DNA from 3 places in the Mesorhizobium sp. C399B genome. Region 2 is predicted to be linked to each of the others. Evidence: predicted binding sites of a transcription regulator. Region 2 holds the regulator's gene; each other region holds the start of a gene.
What was found. The regulator LexA, encoded in region 2, represses DNA repair genes until DNA is damaged. The targets are predictions, from matches to a motif close to TGTTCNNNNTGTGTTCNG.
Positions count from the first base shown of each region.

Region 1 (7,704 bases), 2.7 Mb from region 2:
CAAGCAGGCCGGCGGCGGCAAGCACGAACACGCCCGAACAGATCGAAAGAATGCGAGAGCCGCGCTCGTGTGCCTTTCGAAGCGCCTCGATCAGCGCCGGCGGCACCGGAGCCTCCGTTCCGCGCCATCCCGGTACGATCACCGTGCCGGCCTGGCCGATCAGATCGATCCCGCCGTCGGCAACAATACGCACGCCGCCCAGCGCGCGCATTTCACCGGTATCAATACCGGCAACTGCAAAACGGTACCAATCCTCACCCATTTCCGGCCGGGGCAAGGCGAAGATCTCAACCGCCACGCCAAACTCGAACGTGCACAGGCCGTCATAGGCAACGGCAACGACAAGAGGGTTGGCAGGGCGCGGATTGGCAGAGGATGGCATGATCTTGACGATATATGGCAAAGCTGCCAGCTGCAATCGCCCTGCTTCCTGTCATATCTCTCCGTCGCATCAGCAATGGAGATACGAGGATGAGCCACGTGACAGACATTCCGGCGGCATCGCCGGATATCGCCCGCGACCATTTTCTGCGCCGGCTTTCCGTCGAGACCGACTGTTCCGACGTCGCCGCCGCACTGCGTGCCGGGGAGCCGGACTTTGTTCTCCTGCATGTGGTCGGTTCGCCGGAAGCCTATGGACGCCGCCATGTGCCGGGCGCGCTGCATCTGCCGCACCGCGAAATATCGGCCGAGCGGATGGCGCAATGGCCCGAAAAGACGCTGTTCGTCGTCTATTGCGCGGGACCGCATTGCAATGGCGCGGATCAGGCGGCCTTCAAGCTGGCCAGCCTCGGTCGTCCCGTGAAGATCATGATCGGCGGCATAACCGGTTGGCAGGACGAGGACCTTCCTTTCGCTTCAGGCAAGGAGCCCGGTGTCTTGCACGCGTGAGGCCACGCGATATGGTCGGCCTTGAAGACTGAGCAAGCATGCAGAAGGCGATGGTTAGAATTCGTCCATTCGAGCGCCAGGATGTCGGTGCGGTGCTCGCCCTCATGCGGGCGCTAGCTGTCTTCGAGGGTTATGACGACAAGCTTCGCGTCACCGAAGCGAACCTCATCGAGCACGGGCTGGGGCCATCGCCCCGGTTCGGCGTGTTGGTGGCGGAGCGAGAGGGCGTGATCGTCGGCATCGCCGTCCACTACCTCATCCCCCTGGACCTACGACCTGAAGCCGGTTGTCTGGCTGAAGGAACTCTACGTCACTGAAGCGACGCGCGGCATGGGGGTCGGCCATGCGCTTGTTGAACAGCTTCGCCAACACGCTTTGAGCATTGGCGCCTCCGCCATCAAATGGACGGTGCTGAAATCCAACTCGCCGGCCAAAGCCTTCTACCGCTCGCTCGACGGCCAGCCCGACGATATCTGGGAACCGTGGCAGCTGAAAATCGACCCGTGACGGCCGCCTCGACCAACTGAGGGCGGTCGACCATGCGGCGGTCGCTTACGACATCGTATCGAGCTTGCGCTGCATGGCGGCGATCTGTTGCTTCAGTTCCTGAAGGTCGTCGCCGCTCTTTTCCGGGACGTCCTTGCGGGCCGGCTCGGGTGCAGCCGCGGCCGCAGCATTTGTGGCGGCGGTCGGGAAGGGCGTGAACAGGCGCATCGCGTTCTGGAACATTTCCATGTTGCGGCGTGTCTGCTCTTCCAGCGCCTTGATCGGCGTGGCGATCTTCATCACATCCAGCGGCGACTTGCCGATCGCGCCCTTCATCTGCTCGCGGAACCGCTCCTGCTCCTTGGAGAAGGCCATCATCGACTGTTCGAGGAAGCTCGGCACGATCTGCTGCATCTGGTCGCCATAGAAAGCGATCAGCTGGCGCAGGAACGGGATCGGCAGCATGTTCTGCCCATCCTTGTTCTCCAGTTCGAAGATGATCTGCGTCAGCACCGGATGGGTAATGTCGTCACCGGTCTTGGCGTCCTGGACGGTGAACTCCTCGCCCTTCTTGACCATCTCGGCCAGATCCTCGAGCGTCACATAGGTGCTGGTGCCGGTATTGTAGAGCCGGCGATTGGCATATTTCTTGATAATGATAGGGTCGTCTTTCGCGGCCATCAGCATCCTCCCGGGACACCGGCGCGCCTGAGTAAGCCGCCGGTAACGATTGCGCCATTTTTAAGGATATGCGCAAAAGCTCTATAATTCCAAGCGCTTTGTGCAGTGCGGCATCATTTATTGCTGCATGGCCGGCCAATTATGCTGCGCAGCAAACGTTGGGCGATCCCGCCGGCCGCTCACGCCCTGCTTGCGGCGCTTGGCCGGCATGCCCATTTCCGGTTTGACTTGGGGTGTGGAACGGGCAAGAAAAGTCCCAACAAGCCCCCAAGAACACGACACCTCGAAGTCTGGAGAGAAAAATGTCCGCTTCCAATTCAATCGTCGTTGCCAGCGCCGCACGCACGGCTGTCGGCTCTTTCAACGGCGCCTTCGCCGCCACCCCGGCGCATGAACTTGGCGCCGTCGTCATCAGGGAGCTTTTGGCGCGCGCCGGCGTCGAGCCGGGTGAAGTCGACGAGGTCATTCTCGGCCAGGTGCTGACCGCCGCGCAGGGCCAGAACCCCGCCCGCCAGGCGTCGATCAATGCCGGCCTGCCCAAGGAGACCACCGCCTGGGGGCTCAACCAGGTTTGCGGCTCTGGCCTGCGCGCCATCGCGCTCGGCATGCAGCAGATCGCCGCCGGCGACGCCACTGTGATCATCGCCGGCGGCCAGGAATCGATGTCGCTGTCGCCGCACGCCGAGCACCTGCGCGCCGGCGTCAAGATGGGCGACTACAAGATGATCGACACCATGATCAAGGACGGGTTGTGGGACGCCTTCAACGGCTACCACATGGGCAACACCGCCGAGAACGTCGCCCGCCAGTTCCAGATCACCCGCGACGACCAGGACCAGTTTGCGCTGGCCTCGCAAAACAAGGCCGAGGCCGCGCAGAAGGCCGGCAAGTTCAAGGACGAGATCGTCGCCTTCACGATCAAGGGCAGGAAAGGCGACACTGTCGTCGACCAGGACGAGTACATCCGCCACGGCGCCACCATCGACGCCATGTCCAAGCTGAAGCCGGCTTTCGACAAGGACGGCACCGTGACCGCCGCCAACGCGTCGGGCATCAATGACGGCGCCGCCGGCGCGCTGCTGATGAGCGAGGCTGAAGCCACAAGGCGCGGCATCACCCCGCTGGTGCGCATCGCATCCTGGGCGACGGCCGGCGTCGATCCGGCGATCATGGGCACCGGACCTATTCCCGCCTCGAAGCGGGCGCTCGAGAAGGCCGGCTGGTCGGTCAAGGACCTCGACCTTGTCGAGGCCAATGAAGCCTTCGCCGCGCAGGCCTGCGCCGTCAACAAGGGCATGGGCTGGGATACGTCGATCGTCAACGTCAATGGCGGCGCCATCGCCATCGGCCATCCGATCGGCGCGTCGGGCGCCCGCGTCTTCAACACGCTGGTTTTCGAGATGCGCCGCCGCGGCGCCAAGAAGGGCCTCGCCACGCTCTGCATCGGCGGCGGCATGGGCGTCGCTCTGTGCGTGGAAGCGCTGTGAAAGAGAAGTGAGTAGTGAATAGGGAGTAGTGAATGGGGAAGAAGGAGCAGCGCGGCGGGATATCGATCCCTACTCGCTATTCCCTACTCCCTATTCCCTTCTTCCGACCAAAGGGAGGAAGAACTTTCAATGACCAAAGTAGCGCTCGTCACCGGTGGATCGCGCGGCATCGGCGCCGCCATATCGATCGGCCTGAAGAATGCCGGTTACACCGTTGCAGCCAACTATGCCGGCAATGACGAGGCAGCGGGGAAGTTCAGCGCACAAACCGGCATCAAGGCCTACAAATGGTCGGTCGCCGACTACGACGCCTGTGCCGCCGGAATCAAACAGGTCGAGGCCGATCTCGGCCCGGTCTCGGTGCTGGTCAACAATGCCGGCATTACCCGCGACGCCATGTTCCACAAGCTGACGCGCGAGCAGTGGAAGGAAGTCATCGACACCAATCTGTCTGGGGTCTTCAACATGACGCATCCGCTGTGGGGCGGCATGCGCGACCGCAAATTCGGCCGCGTCATCACCATTTCCTCCATCAACGGCCAGAAAGGCCAGGCCGGCCAGGTCAACTATTCCGCCGCAAAGGCCGGCGACATCGGCTTCTCGAAGGCGCTGGCGCAGGAGGGCGCGCGCGCGGGCATCACAGTCAATGTCATCTGCCCCGGCTACATCGCCACCGAGATGGTCAAGGCGATCGACGAGAAGGTGCTGAATGAACGCATCATTCCGCAGATCCCGGTCGGCCGCCTCGGCGAACCGGAAGAGATCGCGCGTTGCGTCGTCTTCCTCGCCTCTGAGGACGCCGGTTTCATCACCGGCTCGACCATCACAGCCAATGGCGGCCAGTATTTCGCCTGAACGACAGCATTTCGCCCGGTAGGACGGGCCGGCTTATGGCCCGTTTTTTCATCGCCGGCCGGCGATGTTCCGGGCTGCGCGCTAGACATTGACCCGTTCCGGCACGCAAAGATTAACGATTTCCAGGCGCCCTGTGCAAAACCCGGTTCGCAAGCTGTGAATTCTCGGTGGACAAGCTGTGGATAACACAACATGTTGGGGTGAACAAACCAGGAAAATCCCGCCATCGCTGATTGATCGCCGATTCGTTCCGGCTTTGAGCGCAACGTTAACGACCAACGCCGAAAATCACCGGCAAATGGTTAAGGCCGATTAAGAAAAATTGAACAATTTCATAATGTTGGCCGAGGCGTATCGGATCACGACGATGCCCCGCCGGCAAAGGTTAACGCCAATGGTCGCCTTGCAGGAATCGGGCCAGTTTCCGCGATTCAGCATATGGTGAGACTCAGCCTCGCAAAATCCACATGTAGCCGTGAACAAAAGCTGAATCTGCCGGAGTCACTGATTCGTCGCCGATTCGTTCCAGACTCGTTCCAACTGTTAATTGAGACCTCAAAGACGAACCGTGGGATTGCCGGCCGGAACATTCCGCTTTCGCTTCGCGCCTGAAATCCCTATGTGTCGCCTGTCATACGCGCCACGCGAGGCGCGCTCCCGACAACACGATGCAGAAAGCCTCATCTCCAGGCCGATGAACATCCAGCCGAAACACACCGAGCCGCTGATCCTGTCGGGCCGCGACGTGACTGCCGTGCTGGGTCCGACCAACACCGGCAAGACCCATCTCGCCATCGAGCGCATGGTGGCGCATGAGAGCGGCATTATCGGCCTGCCGCTCCGCCTTCTGGCGCGCGAGGTCTATGCCCGCGTCTGCGAAAAGGTCGGCGCCCACAAGGTGGCGCTCATCACCGGCGAGGAAAAAATCCAGCCGCCCGGCGCGAAATATTCGGTCTGCACCGTCGAAGCCATGCCGCGCGAGACCGACGTTGCCTTCGTCGCCATCGACGAGGTGCAGCTCGCCGGCGACCTCGAGCGCGGCCATATCTTCACCGACCGAATCCTGCACCTGCGCGGGCGCCAGGAAACGCTGCTGCTCGGCGCGGCCACCATGCATGGCATCCTGCAAAAGCTGCTGAGAGGCGTCTCGGTGGTGACGCGCCCTCGCCTGTCGCACCTGGCCTATGCCGGTTCGAAGAAATTGACCCGCCTGCCGCGGCGTACGGCGATCGTCGCTTTCTCCGCCGACGAGGTCTATGCCATCGCTGAGCTGATCCGCCGCCAGCAAGGAGGAGCGGCGGTCGTGCTAGGCGCGCTGTCGCCCCGCACCCGCAATGCCCAGGTGGCAATGTTCCAGGCAGGGGACGTCGACTATCTCGTCGCCACCGACGCCATCGGCATGGGGCTCAACCTTGATCTCGATCATGTCGCCTTCGCCCAGAACCGCAAATTCGACGGCTACCAGTACCGCAACCTGACGGCGGCCGAGCTCGGCCAGATCGCCGGCCGCGCCGGCCGGCATCTGCGCGACGGCACCTTCGGCGTCACCGGCCAGGTCGATCCGCTGGACGAGGAACTGGTCAAGCGCATCGAGGGGCACGAGTTCGATCCGGTGAAGGTGCTGCAATGGCGCACCGCGCATTTCGACTTCGCCAGCCTCGACGCGCTGAAGCGCTCGATCGAGGCCAACGCGCCGGTCGAAGGCCTGACGCGCGCGCTGCCGGCGGTCGATGCGCAGGCGCTCGAACATCTCTCCCGCGACGAGGACATCCGCGCGCTGGCTACCAATGCCAAGCGCGTCGCGCTGCTGTGGGAAGCCTGCGCGTTGCCGGACTACCGCAAGATCGCGCCGGCCCAGCACTCCGACCTGATCGCTTCTATCTACACCGACCTCGCCAAACACGGCCATGTCGACGAGAACTACATGGCCGAGCAGGTGCGCCGCGCCGATACGACCGAGGGGGACATCGACACGCTGTCGCACCGCATTGCGCAGATCCGCACCTGGACATTCGTGTCCAACCGGCCGGGCTGGCTGGCCGATCAGGCACACTGGCGGGAAAAGACGCGCGAAATCGAAGACAGATTGTCGGATGCGCTGCATGAGCGGTTGACGAAACGGTTTGTAGACCGCAGGACTTCCGTCCTCATGCGGCGCCTTAGAGAAAATACAATGCCTGAAGCCGAAATCAGTCCTACCGGAACCGTCCTTGTCGAAGGCCATCATGTCGGCGAGTTGCAAGGGTTCCGCTTCACCGCCGACCAGAGCGCCGGCGGCGAAGACGCCAAGGCCGTGCGTACGGCAGCGCAAAAAGCGCTGGCCGCCGAGTTCGAGGCGCGTGCCGAACGCTTCGGCGCCTGCGCCAATGGCGACCTTGCGCTCGGCTCCGACGGCACGCTGCGCTGGATCGGCGCGCCGATCGGCACGCTGGTTGCCGGCGAGGACGCGCTGAAGCCGCGCCTGGTGCTTTTGGCCGACGAGCAGTTGACCGGCCCCGCCCGAGACAAGGTCGCCGCGCGCGCCGAGCGTTTCGTCAATTTCCAGATCGAATCCTTGCTGAAGCCGCTGGTCGACTTGAAGAATGCCGAGCAGATCGCCGGCATCGGCCGTGGCATCGCCTTCCAGCTCGTCGAGCATTTCGGCCTCATCAACCGCCGCGACATCGCCGAGGAAATGAAGTCGCTCGACCAGGAGGGTCGCGCCGCCTTGCGCCGGCTCGGTGTGCGCTTCGGCGCCTACCACGTCTTCGTGCCGGCGCTGATCAAGCCGGCGCCCGCCGGACTGATTACGCTGTTGTGGGCGCTGAAGAACGACGGCAAGGACAAGCCCGGCTTTGGCGACGTGGTGCACGCGCTGGCCTCCGGCCGCACATCGGTGGTCATCGACCCGGCCTTCGACAAGAGCTTCTACAGGCTCGCCGGCTACCGCAATCTCGGGCGCCGCGCCGTGCGCATCGACATTCTGGAACGGCTGGCCGACCTGATCCGGCCTGCGACCAACTGGAAGCCCGGTCTGGGACAGCGCCCCGACGGCGCTTATGACGGCCAGTCCTTCATGGTGACGCCGCCGATGATGTCCATCCTCGGCGCCACCGCCGACGACATGGAAGAGATCCTGAAAGGTCTCGGCTATCGCGCCGAGCCGAAGCCGCCCGCAGAGGTGAAGGCGCGGCTGGAAGCGCAGGACAATGCCGCGCGCGAAGCCGCGGCGGCAAAGCTGGCGGAAGCGGCAGCGAAGGCCGAGCAGGCCCAGACGGCGGAAGCCGCTGCAGGCGAAGCTGTCGCTGAAGCGCCGACCGACAGT
Region 1 is NZ_CP100472.1:2,713,000-2,720,703, forward strand. It holds gene ftrA (transcriptional regulator FtrA) at 1-382, opposite strand, end outside; gene NLY36_RS12935 (rhodanese-like domain-containing protein) at 472-891, shown strand; gene NLY36_RS12940 (GNAT family N-acetyltransferase) at 930-1,208, shown strand; gene NLY36_RS12945 (GNAT family N-acetyltransferase) at 1,222-1,398, shown strand; gene phaR (polyhydroxyalkanoate synthesis repressor PhaR) at 1,444-2,058, opposite strand; gene NLY36_RS12955 (acetyl-CoA C-acetyltransferase) at 2,361-3,545, shown strand; gene phbB (acetoacetyl-CoA reductase) at 3,675-4,400, shown strand; gene NLY36_RS12965 (helicase-related protein) at 5,095-7,704, shown strand, end outside.
Region 1: NLY36_RS12965 (helicase-related protein) is a predicted target of LexA. The motif match lies at 4,922-4,939, and genes of this name have one in related genera.

Region 2 (7,704 bases):
GCCGGGCCCCACAGGCAGGCGATGCCGGCGGCGATGCAGGCGAACGGATTGGCGCCCGACGAGCCTGCAAGCCGCACGGTCGAGGTCGAGGCGTTCTGCTCGTGGTCGGCATGCAGGATGAAGATGCGCTCCATGGCGCGCGCCAGCACCGGATTGATCTTGTAGTCCTCGCACGGAACCGCAAAGCACATATGCAGGAAGTTGGCGGCGAAGTTCAGCTCGTTCTTCGGGTAAATGAAGGGCTGGCCGATATGGTATTTGTAGGCCATGGCCGCAATCGTCGGCATCTTGGCAATCAGCCGCATCGAGGCGACCATGCGCTGATACGGGTCCGAAATGTCGGTGGAGTCGTGATAGAAGGCCGACAGCGCGCCGACCACGCCGCACATCACAGCCATCGGATGCGCGTCGCGGCGGAAGCCGGTGAAGAAGCGCGACATCTGCTCGTGCACCATGGTGTGGCGCGTCACCCGGTAGTCGAAATCGTCCTTCTGCGCCTTGGTCGGCAGTTCGCCGTAGAGCAGGAGGTAGCAGACTTCGAGGAAGTCGCCATGCTCGGCCAGCTGGTCGATGGGATAGCCGCGGTGAAGCAGGATGCCGGCATCGCCGTCGATGAAGGTTATCGCCGACTCGCAGCTCGCCGTCGAAGTGAAGCCGGGATCGTAGGTGAAGGCGCCGGTGGTGTTGTAGAGCGCACCGATGTCGATGACGTCGGGCCCGACCGACCCGCTTCGCACCTTGAATTCATGCGTCTTGCCGGCCAGTTCGAGCGTGGCAGTCGACGGGTGCGTCGTCTTGCTGCCGGTTTCCAGTCTTGTCGCAGCTTCGCTCATTCTCAAACTCCTTCATGTTCCTCATGCCGGCAAGGCAATTCCTGCAAACGACACGTCGAAATCACCGGAATGCGCGAACTCGCCACCGCATTTTGGGAGGTGCGTGCCTGATTGGGCCAAGGCCTAATGTTGCACTGCGAAACCCGCCTTTCAATGCCAATCTTTTTGGGCCAGCTCGCTCCTAATCGATTTGATCCGCAATCCGCGCCAGGCTTTCCTCGCGGCCAAGCACGGCAAGCACGTCGAACACGCCGGGCGAGGTGCTACGGCCGGTAAGGGCCGCCCGGAGCGGTTGGGCCACGGCGCCGAGCTTGTGGCCGCCGGCCGCTGCGAACTCGCGCACCGCGGCTTCAGCCGCGGCAGCCGACCAATCGCCCGAAACAGTCTGCAAAGCGGCATGTGCGCCGCGCAGGATCGCGCGCGCGTCGGCACTGAGCAGTGCTGCCGCCTTCTCGTCGATCGGCAGCGGCCGCTCGACGAACAGGAAGGCCGCGCCATCGGCCAGTTCCACCAGCGTCTTGGCGCGCTCTTTCAGGCCCGGCAAGGCGGCCAGCAGCTGCGCCTTCCTGGCGTCGTCGAGACGGGCGGCGATAGCAGATCCGCCTTCGAGGTATGGCAGAGTGGCGACGAAAATGTCGAACAGCTCGGTATCGGCCATCTTGCGCATATGCGCGCCGTTGATTGACTCGAGCTTGGCGAAGTCGAAACGCGCCGCACCCTTGTTGACATCGCCGATGTCGAACCACGAAATCATGTCCTTGATCGACATGATCTCGTCGTCGCCATGGCTCCAGCCGAGCCGCGCCAGATAGTTGAGCAGTGCCTCGGGCAGATAGCCCATGGCGCGATAAGCCTCGACACCGAGTGCGCCGTGCCGCTTCGACAGCTTGGCGCCGTCGGCGCCGTGGATCAGCGGGATATGCGACATCGACGGGACGTCCCAGCCCATGGCGTTGTAGATCACCGTCTGGCGCGCGGCGTTGGTCAGATGGTCGTCGCCACGGATGATGTGGGTGACGCCCATGTCATGGTCGTCGACGACGACGGCATGCATGTAGGTCGGATTGCCGTCCGAGCGCAGAATGATGAAATCGTCGAGGTCCTTGTTGGGGAAGCGCACCTCGCCCTGCACACGGTCGTGCACCACGGTTTCGCCCTCGGTCGGCGCCTTGATGCGGATGGCGCCCTTGACGCCGGGAGGCGCCTCCGAGGGGGCACGATCGCGCCACGCGCCATTGTAGCGCGGCGGCAAGCCCTTGGCGCGTGCGGCCTCGCGCATCGCCTCGAGCTCGGCAGGGGTCTCGTAGCTGTAATAGGCCTTGCCCAGGCGCACCAGCTCCTCGGCCACCTCACGGTGGCGTGGCGCGCGCTCGAACTGCGATATGGCCTCACCGTCCCAGGAAAGGCCGAGCCAGGTCAGCCCATCCAGAATGGCCTGTGTCGCCGCCTCGTTGAAGCGTTCGCGGTCGGTGTCCTCGATGCGCAGCACCATCGTGCCGCCGGTGTGCTTGGCGTACAGCCAGTTGAACAGTGCGGTGCGCGCGCCGCCTATATGCAGATAGCCGGTGGGCGAGGGGGCAAAACGGGTGACGACCGTGTCGGACATGGAACTCTCGGGAACCTTGGAAAGCGGGGCGTGATCGCGCGGGCTTTCGCGCTTTGCGCGTTCATGTAGCATAGGAGGTCTGGGGCGCAAGGGGCAGACCCGATGGCTGGATGAGGCCGGGGCACGTCGCCAATTATCGGTTGCGTCAACGGGCGCCGGAGCCTTGTAGCACAAAATCTGTTCGCACCTCCGCGCAACCTCATTTGGCAGCAGCGTCAATGTCTGGGTTTCATTCGGCTGCAGCGTCCGTCACAGTGCCTGGAACATCGCTGCGACGGTGGTAGCCTCCTCTGACGAGCGGACATTTCTTCACGGATGCGGCACTGCCCGACTACAACGCCGCCGTGACAGCGTTGGCTTGGTCACGCATATTGACCTTTCTGCAATCATTATCGTGAACACCGCAACTGTGTGCAGTCCGGTCTCGCCACTAAGGAAGCATGATTGAAAGAAGGACTACCGATGACCAGAAACGCTGACCATACGGAGGGTGATCCGTTCTACCATGGCACCCGGGCGGATTTGAAACCCGGGGATCTGCTGAGCGTCGGCCACCCTTCCAATTTCAGAGGTAAACCACTGTCATGGATCTATTTCACCCAGACACTGGAAGCCGCCATCTGGGGAGCAGAGCTTGCAACGGGTGACGGTCGTCAAAGGATTTACATCGTAAAGCCGACGGGGTTTTTCATGGATGACCCTAACCTGACCGATAAAAAATTTCCCGGTAATCCGACGAAATCCTACCGCTCCCGTGATCCGTTACTCATCCTGGGGGAGCTCGCTGAATGGCAGGGTCATACACCCGAACAATTGAAGGCAATGCACGATGGGCTTGCTCGCCTGAGGGCGGAGGGCCGGGATATGATTGAGGATTGAGCGTCCTTGGCGAGTGATGGTCAATTCCGGCGCGGTGGACGCGACCGCACGGACTTTCGCGCTTTGCGCGTTCATGTAGCATAGGAGGTCTGGGGCGCAAGGGGCAGACCCGATGGCTGGACGTGGCCGGGGCACGAAGGAAGGCGAAGGCGCCGAGGCAAGCGTCAGCGAACGCTCGCTGTTTGCCGATAGTCCCTATGCCGAGCCGCTGCCCCTCGCGCTGCCTGAGCCGCATCCCGGCGTCGCGCCTGCGCTGCCCGGTCACGCCTTGCCGGCGCAAGTCACAGCGCCCGGATCTATCGCCCGCCTGCGCAGACGGCTTCACCGTCCGTCATGGCCCGCGCTCCGCCGCAGCCTTGCCGCGGCCGCCAACACGGAGCTCGACCGGGGCGTCGCCTTCCTGCTGGTGCCGGTTTTCCTGGCGGCCGGCGTCATCATTTATTTCTCGCTGGCCGGCGAGCCCGGCTTTGCGCAGCCAATCGCCATTGTGGTGCTGGCGACATGTTGCGCTGTCGCCACGCGACCTCGGCCGAGGACGCATCTGTTCTGCATGGCCGCGATGCTGTGCGCGCTCGGCGTCGTCGCCGCCAAGGTCGAGACCTGGCGCGCCGGAACGCAGATGCTCGGCTCCGAGATCCAGACACGGCTGACCGGCCGCGTCGTCAGTCTCGAACAGATGGAGAGCGGGCGCATCAGGCTGACGCTTGACGTGGTTTCGACCGCTTACCCCGAGTTGCGCTACGCCCCGAAGCGGGTCAGGCTCTCGGCGCGGACCGTTCCCGCCGATATGACCGCCGGCTCCCTGATCACCGGCTATGCCAGGCTGTTGCCGCCGACCGGTCCGGTGCGGCCGGAGAGCTACGATTTCTCCTTCGACAGCTATTTCACCGGTATCGGCGGCAGCGGCTTCTTTCTCGGCAATCCGAAAGCCATTGCTACGCAGGGACCGCCGCCGCTGGCCGCGCGGCTCTCCTCGGCAATCGAGAACGCGCGCGAAAACATTGCCGACCATATCAGGGGCAAGATCGGCGGCGCCGAAGGCGAGATTGCCGCGGCGTTGATTGTCGGCGTGCGCGCCGGCATCCCGGACGAGGTCAACGAAGCGATGCGGCGCACCGGCATCTACCACATCATCTCCATCTCCGGCCTGCACATGGCGCTGGTTGCCGGCACCATCATGGCGTTGCTGCGTGGCGCCTTTGCGCTGTTTCCCGATTTCTCTTCGCGCCGCCCAGTCAAGAAATATGCAGCAGTGGCAGCACTCGTCTCCATCGCCGCCTATCTCGTTATTTCAGGCGTCGTGGTTGCCGCCGAGCGCAGCTTCATCATGCTGGCGGTCATGCTTGTCGCCGTGCTGTTTGATCGCGCCGCACTCACCATGCGCAATCTGGCGATCTCCGCCATCGCCGTCATCCTGGTGTCGCCGCACGAGGTGGTCGGTCCCAGCTTCCAGATGTCGTTTGCCGCCACCGCCGCCCTTGTCGGCGCCTATGCCGGCTGGGCCGATTACCGCGCCGACAAGGTGAGAACGCCGCTGGCAAAGCGCTCCTTCGTCGGCTTCCTGTCGCGAAAATTCGCGCTGGCCATGGGCGGCCTCGCCATGACCTCGATCATCGCCGGCAGTGCAACCTTGCTGTTCGCCATCTGGCATTTTCAGCGTGTGTCGCCGCTCAGCCTGATCGCCAATCTGGCCGTGATGCCGATTGTTTCGTTGATCGTCATGCCCTTTGCCGTGCTCAGCGCACTGGCGATGCCGTTCGGCGCCGACGGGCCGTTCCTCTATGTGATGGGCAAGGGTCTGATGGCGATGATCGCTATATCGGCCTGGATTTCCGAGCGCTCGCCGGTCGACGCCGTCGGGCTGATCTCCATCCGCTCGGTGCTGTTGGTGGCGGTCGCCCTCGTCATCGCCACCATGGCCACCACCTGGCTCAGGCTGGCGGCCGTGCCTTTCGCGCTGGCCGGCCTGTTGACGGTGCCGCAGGTGCTTACGCCCGACGTGCTCATATCCGAGGACGCACATCTGGTGGCCATGCCGATAGGTGGCGGCGAACTCGCCCTCAACCGCGAACGCTCCAACGAATTCACCACGGACAATTGGAAACGGGCGCTGCGGGCCGAAACCATTATCCCGCCCGAGATTTTCGAGGCAACAGATACGCGGTTCGATCTCGATCCGCTCGATCTGCCGCCCGGGTCGCCCTTCTATTGCATGGGCGATCTCTGTATCGCCCGACACCCTTCCGGAGCCATTGTAGCCCTTGCCAAAGACCGCAAGACGGCGCGGCCGGCCTGTGCCTTCGCGAGCCTGATCGTCATCGATGACGCCACCGCCTACAATCCGTGCCGCGACCCGCTGGTGCTGGTCGTGACGAAGAAACAGCTGGCCCGCGACGGCAGCGCCGCCGTCTTCTTCGATCCGCAATCGGCAGCTGCAGCGCCAACCATCCGCTTCGCCGTCGACAAGCCGTATCGCCCCTGGCACGAGCAACGCCGCTTCTCCCGCGAAGCGCGCGGCCTGCCGCCTTACAACCAGCGTGAAAAGTACAAACCCAAGCCGGCTCAGTAGCGCCGGATCAATCCGACAAGCTTGCCCTGCACCTTCACCCTGTCCGGTCCAAAAATGCGGGTCTCGTAGGCCGGGTTGGCGGCTTCCAGGGCGATCGAGGCGCCCTTGCGGCGGAAGCGTTTCAGGGTCGCTTCCTCATCGTCGACCAACGCCACCACGATCTCGCCGGGGCTGGCTGTGTCGGCATTGCGGATGATGACCGTGTCGCCATCGAAAATGCCGGCCTCGATCATCGAATCGCCCTTGACCTCGAGCGCGTAGTGTTCACCGCCCATGATCATGTCGGGCGGCACCGAGATCGAATGGGTCTGATGCTGGATGGCGTCGATCGGCACACCGGCAGCAATGCGTCCCATCACCGGGATCGACACCGCCGAAACGGCGTCGTCATTGCCGGCCGACATCGAACGCGACGGCGAGCCCGGCTTGATCTGGCGGCCGATACCGCCTTGGCCCATCGCGCCTTGTCCTTGGCCGCCTTGCCCTTGGCCGGTTTGACCAAGACTGCCCTGAATGACGCTCGGCGAAAACTTCCTCGCCGCATTGAGGCCTGGTGCGATCGAGTCGGGCAGCCGCAGCACTTCCAGCGCGCGCGCCCGGTTCGGCAGCCGGCGAATGAAACCGCGCTCCTCAAGCGCCGTGATCAGGCGGTGGATGCCGGACTTGGAGGCGAGGTCAAGCGCTTCCTTCATCTCATCGAAGGACGGCGGGATTCCGCTCTCCTTCAGGCGTTCATGGATGAACATCAGAAGCTCATGTTGTTTGCGCGTCAGCATCGCGGCCCCCAGGGGTTCTGAAACCAGAATCAGAAAAAACAAACCCAGAACAAACACTATCTGTTCCAGTTGTGTTCCGCAACCTTTTAAAGTTTAATGAATGTGTTGACGTTTTGTTCAGCGTGACGTTCGGCACCGCCGAGCGGCGCTCGTAGTCGTTGGCCGGCAACGGGGTGAAACGAAGACAAAGTGCCCTGCGTCGTCGGCTACGATCGCCGCTTCCTTTTCGGACGGGGCTGCGCAGCATCCGCGCCGGGTTCACTCTGGGCATAGACCTGCAGCGTGTAGCCGATGTGAGCGGTCATCAGAGTTTTCGCACGTTCGACGTCGCGATCGAGGGCCGCTTCCATCAGGGCGGTATGGTGTTCGATCGCCACGGCGTCGCGCAGGGCCGCCACGGCCTTCCGGTGGCCATCCGTGCGGCCGGCGGCGGCGCGCAGCGTCGGGGCCAGACCCAGAAAGCGGTGATGGCGATGCAATTGGTCGGAAATCGTCGCATTGAAGCGCAGCAGCCAGCTGGATGTCGCGGCACTGAGCAGCGCCGCATGGAAGGCATCGTGTTTTTCGTACCACGCGTCGACCGCATCATCCGATGGATCGTCGAGAACAGACCCGCACCGTGAGAGACGATAGTGGGCGGCAACGACCGCGTCTTCCCACTCACGGTCGCCCTCCTCGATCGATTCCACCAGCAGGGGCAGTTCGACCACCAGCCGCGCACGCGCCAAATCCTCGAGCTCCGCCCGAGAGACGGGAGCGACCGCAAACCCGCGGTTGCTGATGGCGGTCACAAGCCGTTCCGCCTCCAGCCGCGACAGCGCCTCGCGCAACGGCGTCCAGCCGATGCCGTAGGTGTTGCGCAGCGTGCTCAGCTTCAACGGCGCGGCAGGCGCCAGCCGGGTCGCAAGAATATCGCGCCTGAGCAGGCGATAGGCCGCTTCCGTCTTCGAGGTCTGCTCGTCATCCAGCATCGTGATCCATCAGACATAAACGCTCGGCGGATCATTATATATCAAAGCCTTTCAATGGGTGAATTATATA
Region 2 is NZ_CP100472.1:23,523-31,226, forward strand. It holds gene gltA (citrate synthase) at 1-833, opposite strand, end outside; gene gltX (glutamate--tRNA ligase) at 1,015-2,439, opposite strand; gene arr (NAD(+)--rifampin ADP-ribosyltransferase) at 2,902-3,318, shown strand; gene NLY36_RS00140 (ComEC/Rec2 family competence protein) at 3,431-5,887, shown strand; gene lexA (transcriptional repressor LexA) at 5,881-6,663, opposite strand; gene NLY36_RS00150 (GntR family transcriptional regulator) at 6,870-7,634, opposite strand.

Region 3 (7,704 bases), 1.3 Mb from region 2:
ACCGACGACCGGGAGAAAATCCGCGACAAGGTGCTGGGCTGGTCGCGCGACGAAGACATCGATGTCGTCATCACCACCGGCGGCACCGGTTTTACCGGCCGCGACGTGACGCCGGAGGCGCTGGAGCCGATCTTCGAGAAGCGCATGGATGGCTTTTCCGAAGTGTTCCACCGCATTTCCTACGACAAGATCGGCACCTCGACAGTGCAGAGCCGAGCGACGGGCGGCGTCGTCAACGCCACCTTCGTCTTCGTGCTGCCGGGCTCGCCCGGCGCCTGCAAGGACGCCTGGGACGGCATCCTGAAGCCGCAGCTCGATTACCGCCACATGCCCTGCAACTTCGTCGAGATCATGCCGCGCCTGGACGAGCATTTGCGGCGCGGCAAGGCCGCCTCGTAAACCAAGGCAAAGCGCTGCCTTGTCAGGCAGAATGGCGGTTGCGCCGGCGAAAGGATTATTTCCTGAAGGCCGCCAGGCGGGTAATCTGCCACTAAGTCCTTGAGGCGAAAAGATGCCATGACTGCGTATCGCGGCGGCTGCCATTGCGGCAACATCCACCTGACCTTCGAAACCGGAATTGAGCCGGCCGAGATGGAGATCCGCGCCTGCCAGTGCGCGTTCTGCGTCAAGCATGGTTCGCGCGCCGCCGCCGATCCGCAGGGCCGATTGATCGTATCGGTCGAGGACGAGGCGCGGCTGCACCGATACCGGTTCGGATTGCGCACCGCCGATTATCTCATCTGCCGCGACTGCGGCGTCTATGTCGCTGCTGTGACCACCGACGGCGAACCGAGAGCGATCGTCATCGTCAATGCGCTGGATGACCGGCCGCGGTTCAACCGCGAGCCGGTCCCAATGGACTATGATGCCGAGAACAAAGAGGGTCGCATTGCCCGGCGGCAAGCGCGCTGGATGCCGGTCGAGATCCGCTCCGGCCTCAGCGGATGACCGGTTCGCCGTGGAAGCGGCGGCGCGAGGGCGGCGAGACGCCGAAGCCGACCTCCATCATCAGCCGTGGCGTGGTGGACGGCACGGTGCCCATGTGGAAGCCGAACGGGTCCTCGACGAAGCCGAGCCCGGCCTCGCCGGTCAGCGTGACCGGGCTGTCCTCGCCATAGACCTTGAGCACGTCTTGCGCCGGATGGCCGACCAGCAGCGTCAGCTGGTGCTTGAGACTGCGCCTGTTGTGGCTGCCTTTGACATAGACATGCGGACCGGTGCCGGCATCGCAGGGTTTCAGATAGAAGAAGAATTTCAGCATCCGCCAGTCGTCGAGATCGAAATGATATTTGCCGAGCGAGGCAAGGTTCTTGTCGGCGTCGGAAGCCTCGCCAGTCGGGAAACTCCACCACACACGCGTGGTGATCAGCTTTGCCTGCCCGCCCAGATAGTGCTGGGCGATGTCGAACAGCAGCGGGTCGTTCTGGATGGCGAGTGCCGCCTTGCAGCCGAGGACGCGCTCGAAATAGTGTCCGCTGAGCAAAGAGCGGCCGAACCGCTTCTCGGCTTCTGCGTGTTCTCCGGGCATGAATTCGAGCCGGCGGTCGAAATTGCCGAAGCACGGCGTGCTCTGAGCAAAGCTGGCGACCTCTTCGTGGATTGCCTGCGGAAGGACCAGTCCGGAGAACAGGCCATCGGTGCGCAGCGCCGCGACGATCGACTTGAGGTCGACGCCCCTGAACATCGTCGCTCCGGCACTCTGCGCGGGGCGCGCGGCTTTGGCGCCAAGCCAGTGCAGCTTGCGCGCCGGCATGGTGCGGGCAAGCACGAACATCGGCAGCCATGCGGGATTTTCGCGCAGGTCGGACAGATAGGTCGGGATACGCACCGCAATGCGGCGGAGCAGGCTGCCGTTGCGGGCAATGGCTTCCAGACTGGGGGCGCCGGATTTGTCAGGGGACGAAAGGTTCATCGGGGTCCTCAGATATGAACGGCAGCAACGACGACGCGGCGCTTGCTTACCGCTCCGGCACTACCCAAACCCCGATATCCCGCATCAACGGAATGCTAATCCCGCGTCAGCTTTTGTGCAATGCACAATAGCTTTTTGCGGCGAAAAAGAGGGATGGTGCTGCGACCGTGCCAATGCGGATGAGACGCCGACGCTGCCCCTCATCCGCCCTTCGGGCACCCTTCTCCCTGGGAACGGGAAAAGGGAGAAACATCACTTCTTCGGCGCCAGCCAGATTTCGGCGTCGAGCCGCCTGGTGGCGAGACCGCGCGCAAGGGCTTCGGCGCTGTGCGCGTTCTTCGACAGGGCAGCGGCCTGGCGCTTGCTGATGACCAGCCCTTCGGCCAGCGCCCGGTTGCCCGAAAACACCCGTGACAGGAACGGCGTGCGGCTGCCGCGCGCACGGGAAAAGCGCGCCGGCATGGTTTGCCGCGCCGTGTGAGCGACAACGTCGTCGATCCAGCCCTCCGCCAGCCTTGCGCCGGGTTCCAGAAACAGCAGCCAGTCACCCTTCGCCTGCCTGATTCCCGCGGCAATGCCGCCGGCCACGAAGTGGCAGCCGGCATGATCGGCAACCCGATGCGTCTGGTCGGTCGAGCCGGTGTCGCAGACGATGACATCGCGCACCACGCCCTCGACCGCGCCGCCGATCAACGAGGCGAGCGTGCGGGCAAGGCCTTCTTCGTCATCCCGGGTTTCGATGAGAACGCTGAGCATTTTTAGCCGAATAGCGGAAAGCCCGGCCCAGCGCCAGTTGTGCATGGCCAACGAAAAAGTTCTTGCTTTGTTCTCATCAGCGAAATAGGATTATTTTCATGAACAGAGCGATTCGACAGCCAGCCGACAGTCCTTGGGAAAGGGCCAAAATGGAACATATCGTGCGTGCGGACATTGCTGCTTTCGGAGCAGGGCGAGCCGAGATGGCCAATGCGATGATCGAACAGAGCGGCATGCGCGTCCGTCCGGATCGCAACCGCGGCCGTTCCGCGGGCATCAACCCGTCCGGCCGGTTCGAGCCGGTCAGCCGGCATGTGTTCGACGACGGCTGGAATTCGCTGGAGGAATTGCCGCCGTTCAAGACCGAAGTGCAGGTCGAGAAGCCGCGCACCATCATCACCCGCAACGAATCGCCCGACATTTCCTTCGACCGCTCGATCAACCCCTATCGCGGCTGCGAGCATGGCTGCGTCTATTGTTTCGCCCGGCCGACGCATTCCTTCATGGGCCTGTCGCCGGGGCTGGATTTCGAAGCGAAGCTGTTTGCCAAGCCGGATGCGGCGCGGCTGCTCGACAAGGAACTGTCGAAGGATGGCTATCAGCCGCGCACCATCGCGATCGGCACCAACACCGATCCCTACCAGCCGATCGAGAAACAATACCGGATTATGCGCGAGATCCTCGAAGTGCTGGAGGCGCGCGGCCATCCGGTCGGCATCGTCACCAAATCCCATCTGGTGACGCGCGACATCGACATCTTGTCGCGCATGGCCGAACGGGGCTTGGCCAAGGTGGCGCTGTCGGTGACAACGATGGACCGCATGCTGGCGCGCACCATGGAGCCACGCGCGTCGACGCCGACCAAGCGGCTTGAGGCGATCCGGCAGCTTTCCGATGCCGGCATCCCGGCCTCTGTCATGGTGGCGCCGATCATTCCCGGCCTGACCGACCAGGAGATGGAGCGCATCCTCGATTCGGCACGCGCCGCAGGCGCCCGCGAGGCCGGCTATGTGATCCTGCGCCTGCCGCTCGAGGTGGCGCCGATCTTCAAGGACTGGCTGCTGCGCCACTATCCCGACCGCTACCGGCACGTGATGTCGCTGATCCGTTCGATGCGCGACGGCAAGGACTATGATTCGGAATGGGGCAAGCGGATGAAAGGCGCTGGCCCCTATGCCTGGCAGATCGGCCGGCGCTTCGAGATCACGGCCAAGCGGCTCGGCCTCAACGCCGAGCGGCGCACGCTCCGAACCGACCAGTTTGTCGCCGCCGCCAAGGCGACCGAGCAGCTGATGCTGCTCTGAGAGTAGCGCCTGCCCTGCCCTCGTGGCTGGCGACCCAAGAATCCCGTCCGGCCTGTCCCCCGGCCTGCAGACGGTGCCCTCCCGGTCTTGCCCCACTCGACCCTGGAGGGACTTGCGGAGAATCGGAGCCGATGCGAACCTCGCCGCAACATGGCTCGCGCACGTTCCGATTCTCCGCTTCTTTTCGAAATCGTCGAAAAGCCCGATTTCTCCTTCGAGACGAAGGCGATGGCCGAAGGCCTGTGGCCGGTGGCAGGCATAGACGAGGCCGGCCGCGGTCCGCTGGCGGGGCCGGTGGTGGCGGCGGCCGTGATCCTCGATCCCGCCAACATTCCCGACGGGCTCGACGATTCCAAACGGCTCAACCATTTGCAGCGCGAGGCGCTGTTCCTGAAAATCCTGGGGTCAGCGCTCGGCGTGTCGATGGCCTCGGTCAGCGCCGAAGGCATTGACGGCAGCAACATCCTCAAGGCCAGCCTGGAAGCCATGCGCCGCGCCCTTGCCGGCCTGCCGATCCAGGCGAAGCTGGCGCTGGCCGATGGCCGCGATGTGCCGCCGGGCCTCCTCTGCGAAGGCCGCGCGCTGATCAAGGGCGACCAGCGCTCGCAATCGATCGCCGCCGCCTCGATTGTCGCCAAGGTGATGCGCGACCGCATGATGTGCGGCTGCGGCAGCCACCACGAACGCTACGGGTTCGAAGTCCATATGGGCTACGCCACCGTGCGGCACCGCACCGCGATCGAAGCGCATGGTCCGGTGGCAAGGCTGCACCGGGCGTCATTCGCGCCGTTCAGGCTGGGTGGAGTTGAGGTGGTTGAGGAAGAGAGCTTCGCCGGGTTGGAGTAATGGTAATCTCCCCCCTTGAGGGGGAGATGGCCGGCAGGCCAGAGGGGGTCGCCGCGCGTGAAGCGCTAGCCCTTACTGGCCGCAGAAAGAGCGTCGCGCCCGGTCGCACCGACCCCCTCTGTCGCCTTTGGCGACATCTCCCCCTCAAGGGGGCAGATTGTCCGCGCTCAACAAAAAAGCCGCCAAGTTGCCGGGGCGGCTTGATGTCAGCGAGTTAACGCCGCTCAGTTCAGCCTGGCCTTCACGTCCTGCAGCGCGGACTTGAACAGGTCGGCGCCGGCCTTGGCGTCGATCTTGCCGGCAAGCAGCGCGCGGGCCGCCTCGACGGCGATGTCGACGGCGCTGGCGCGCACTTCGGCGACGGCTTCGCGCTCGGCCTGGCCGATCTTCTGCTCGGCAAGCGCGGTGCGGCGGGTGACATAGTCTTCGGTCTTCTTGTGCGCCTCGGCGGCAAGCATGTCGGCCTCGCGCTTGGCGGCAGCGACGATGGCTGCGGCCTCCTGCTCTGCTTCCTTGCGCTTCTTCTGGTATTGGCCGAGCAGTTGCTGGGCCTCTTCGCGCAACCGGCGGGCTTCCGCAAGCTCGTCGCTGATCTTGGTCGCACGGGCGTCGAGCGACTTGGCGATCAGGCCTGGCACCTTGATGTAAACGGCAACGCCGAGGAAAATGACGAGGGCAACCGTTGCCCAAAGCGTTGCGAGAGATGTGGCGTCCATGATGTGCTCCTCACCGGGCCACGGATTTGACCGCAGCCGAGATCTCGGCCTTGCTCGTCTTGCCGCCGACAAGCGCATCGACGATGGCTGAAGCGGTGTCCTCGGCAATCGTGCCGACTTCCTTCATGGCGTTGGCCTTGATGGAAGCAATGCTGGCCTCGGCCTCGCCGAGCTTCTTGTCGAGAGCGGCCTCGACCTTCTTGCGGGCAGCCTCGGCTTCAGCCTTGGCAGCGTCGTTGGCCTGCTGGCCGATCGCGTTGGCCTTGGCCTTGGCTTCCGCCAGTTCCTGCTCGTAAGCGGCAACGGCGGCGTCAGCCTCGCCCTTCAGCTTGGCGGCCTGGTCGAGGTCCTGCGTGATGCGATCGCTGCGGACGTCGATGATGCCGCCAAGGCGCGGCATCACCACCTTCTTCAGGAACAAATAGAACAGCCCGAACGTGATCGCCAGCCACAGAAGCTGGGACGGAAACGTCGCCGGATCGAATGGCGGGAACGTGCCGTGCGCCTCGGCAGGCACGCCGGTGCCGGAATGCGTGTCGCCTTCGGTACCGGTGTGGGCGCCTTCAGCGGCGGGTGCGGACTCTTGCGCAAACGCAGATGTCACGAACATGGACTATCCCCTGATATCAGGCATGGCCGCAGGAATGCGGCCAGCCAATTCTTCCCAATGCTCGTCCGACCGATAATTGGCCGAACAGGGGCTCAGCCGAACAGGGCGAGAAGCGCGATGAGAAGCGAGAAAATGCCCAGAGCTTCGGTCACGGCGAAGCCGAAAATCAGGCGGCCGAACTGGCCATCGGCGGCCGACGGATTGCGCAGGGCGCCCGCCAGGTAGCTGCCGAAGATGTTGCCGAGGCCAATGCCCGCGCCGCCCATGCCCAGGCAAGCGATACCGGCGCCGATGTACTTTGCTGCTTCTGCGTCCATTTTAAACTCCTTTGGATCTGTAATTCGTTGCAATTCCATCCGGCGAAGGATGCCGGAAATTCTATCTAGTGCGAAGGATGCAGCGCATCATTCAGGTACATGCAGGTGAGCACGGCGAACACATATGCCTGCAAGAGCGCCACGAGCAACTCCAGCGCGGTCAGCGCCACAGCCATCGCCAGCGGCAGGATCGATCCCGCAACGCCGAGCGCGCCGAGCGCACTCAGGCTGACCACAAACCCGGAAAACACCTTCAGGGTAATGTGGCCGGCGAGCATATTGGCGAACAGACGAACCGATAGGCTGACCGGACGCGAGACAAAGGAAATCACCTCGATCGGAACGACAAGCACCATCATCAGGATGGGCACGCCCTTCGGCACGAAAAGCTTGAGGAAGCCCAGACCGTGCTTCATGAAGCCATAGACGATGACGGTTCCGATCACCAGCGCGGCCAGGCCGAAGGTGACGATGATGTGGCTGGTGATGGTGAAGAAATAAGGAAAAAGGCCAAGCAGATTGGCAACAAGCACGAACATGAACAGCGAGAACACTAAGGGAAAGAACTTCATACCTTGGGTTCCGGCTGCATCGCGCAACATGTTCGCGACGAACTCGTAGGCCATTTCCGAAACCGACTGCAGGCGGCCGGGAACAAGGCTGCGGCTTGCGGTCGAGAGGTAAAGAAACGCCGATGCAATGGCCACGGTCGCGACCATGAACAGAGCCGAATTGGTGAAGGACAGGTCATAGCCGCCGATATTGATCGGAATCAGCTTGACGATATGGAACTGGTGGATCGGATCGACCTTGTCAGCAGCCATTTACATCCCCGTCAAAACCGCGAGCGGCCTTAAGTGTCCTTGTGCGCCATTGGCGGCGCGCCATTTCATTCTTTCGGATCGTGCGACTTCTCGCTTTTTCCGAATTCCGCCACAACACCTGACGAACGCAGGACATTGAGCACGCCGGCGCCAAAGCCCAGCAACAAGCCGACGACCAGACCCCATGGCGAGGTTCCCGCCACGCGATCCAGAAACCAGCCAAGGCCCACACCCACCACTATCCCGGCGATGAACTCGCTGGACAGCTTGAGCGCCTGGCCATATCCGGCCGTCGCCTTCGCGCCGTCATTCCCCTCGAGCTGATCCGGCCGTCTTGTCGCAAGCGATGCTCCAAGCTCACGCCGGCGGCGTTCGAGATCTTCGTCGCGGATGTCGGCCTCGTGCTTGCTGCCGCGGCC
Region 3 is NZ_CP100472.1:5,300,529-5,308,232, reverse strand. It holds gene moaB (molybdenum cofactor biosynthesis protein B) at 1-399, shown strand, start outside; gene NLY36_RS25115 (GFA family protein) at 517-948, shown strand; gene NLY36_RS25110 (hypothetical protein) at 938-1,912, opposite strand; gene NLY36_RS25105 (glycosyltransferase) at 2,165-2,668, opposite strand; gene NLY36_RS25100 (PA0069 family radical SAM protein) at 2,818-3,972, shown strand; gene rnhB (ribonuclease HII) at 4,123-4,818, shown strand; gene NLY36_RS25090 (F0F1 ATP synthase subunit B) at 5,043-5,534, opposite strand; gene NLY36_RS25085 (F0F1 ATP synthase subunit B) at 5,545-6,144, opposite strand; gene NLY36_RS25080 (F0F1 ATP synthase subunit C) at 6,237-6,461, opposite strand; gene NLY36_RS25075 (F0F1 ATP synthase subunit A) at 6,527-7,285, opposite strand; gene NLY36_RS25070 (AtpZ/AtpI family protein) at 7,351-7,704, opposite strand, start outside.
Region 3: NLY36_RS25100 (PA0069 family radical SAM protein) is a predicted target of LexA. The motif match lies at 2,726-2,743, and genes of this name have one in related genera.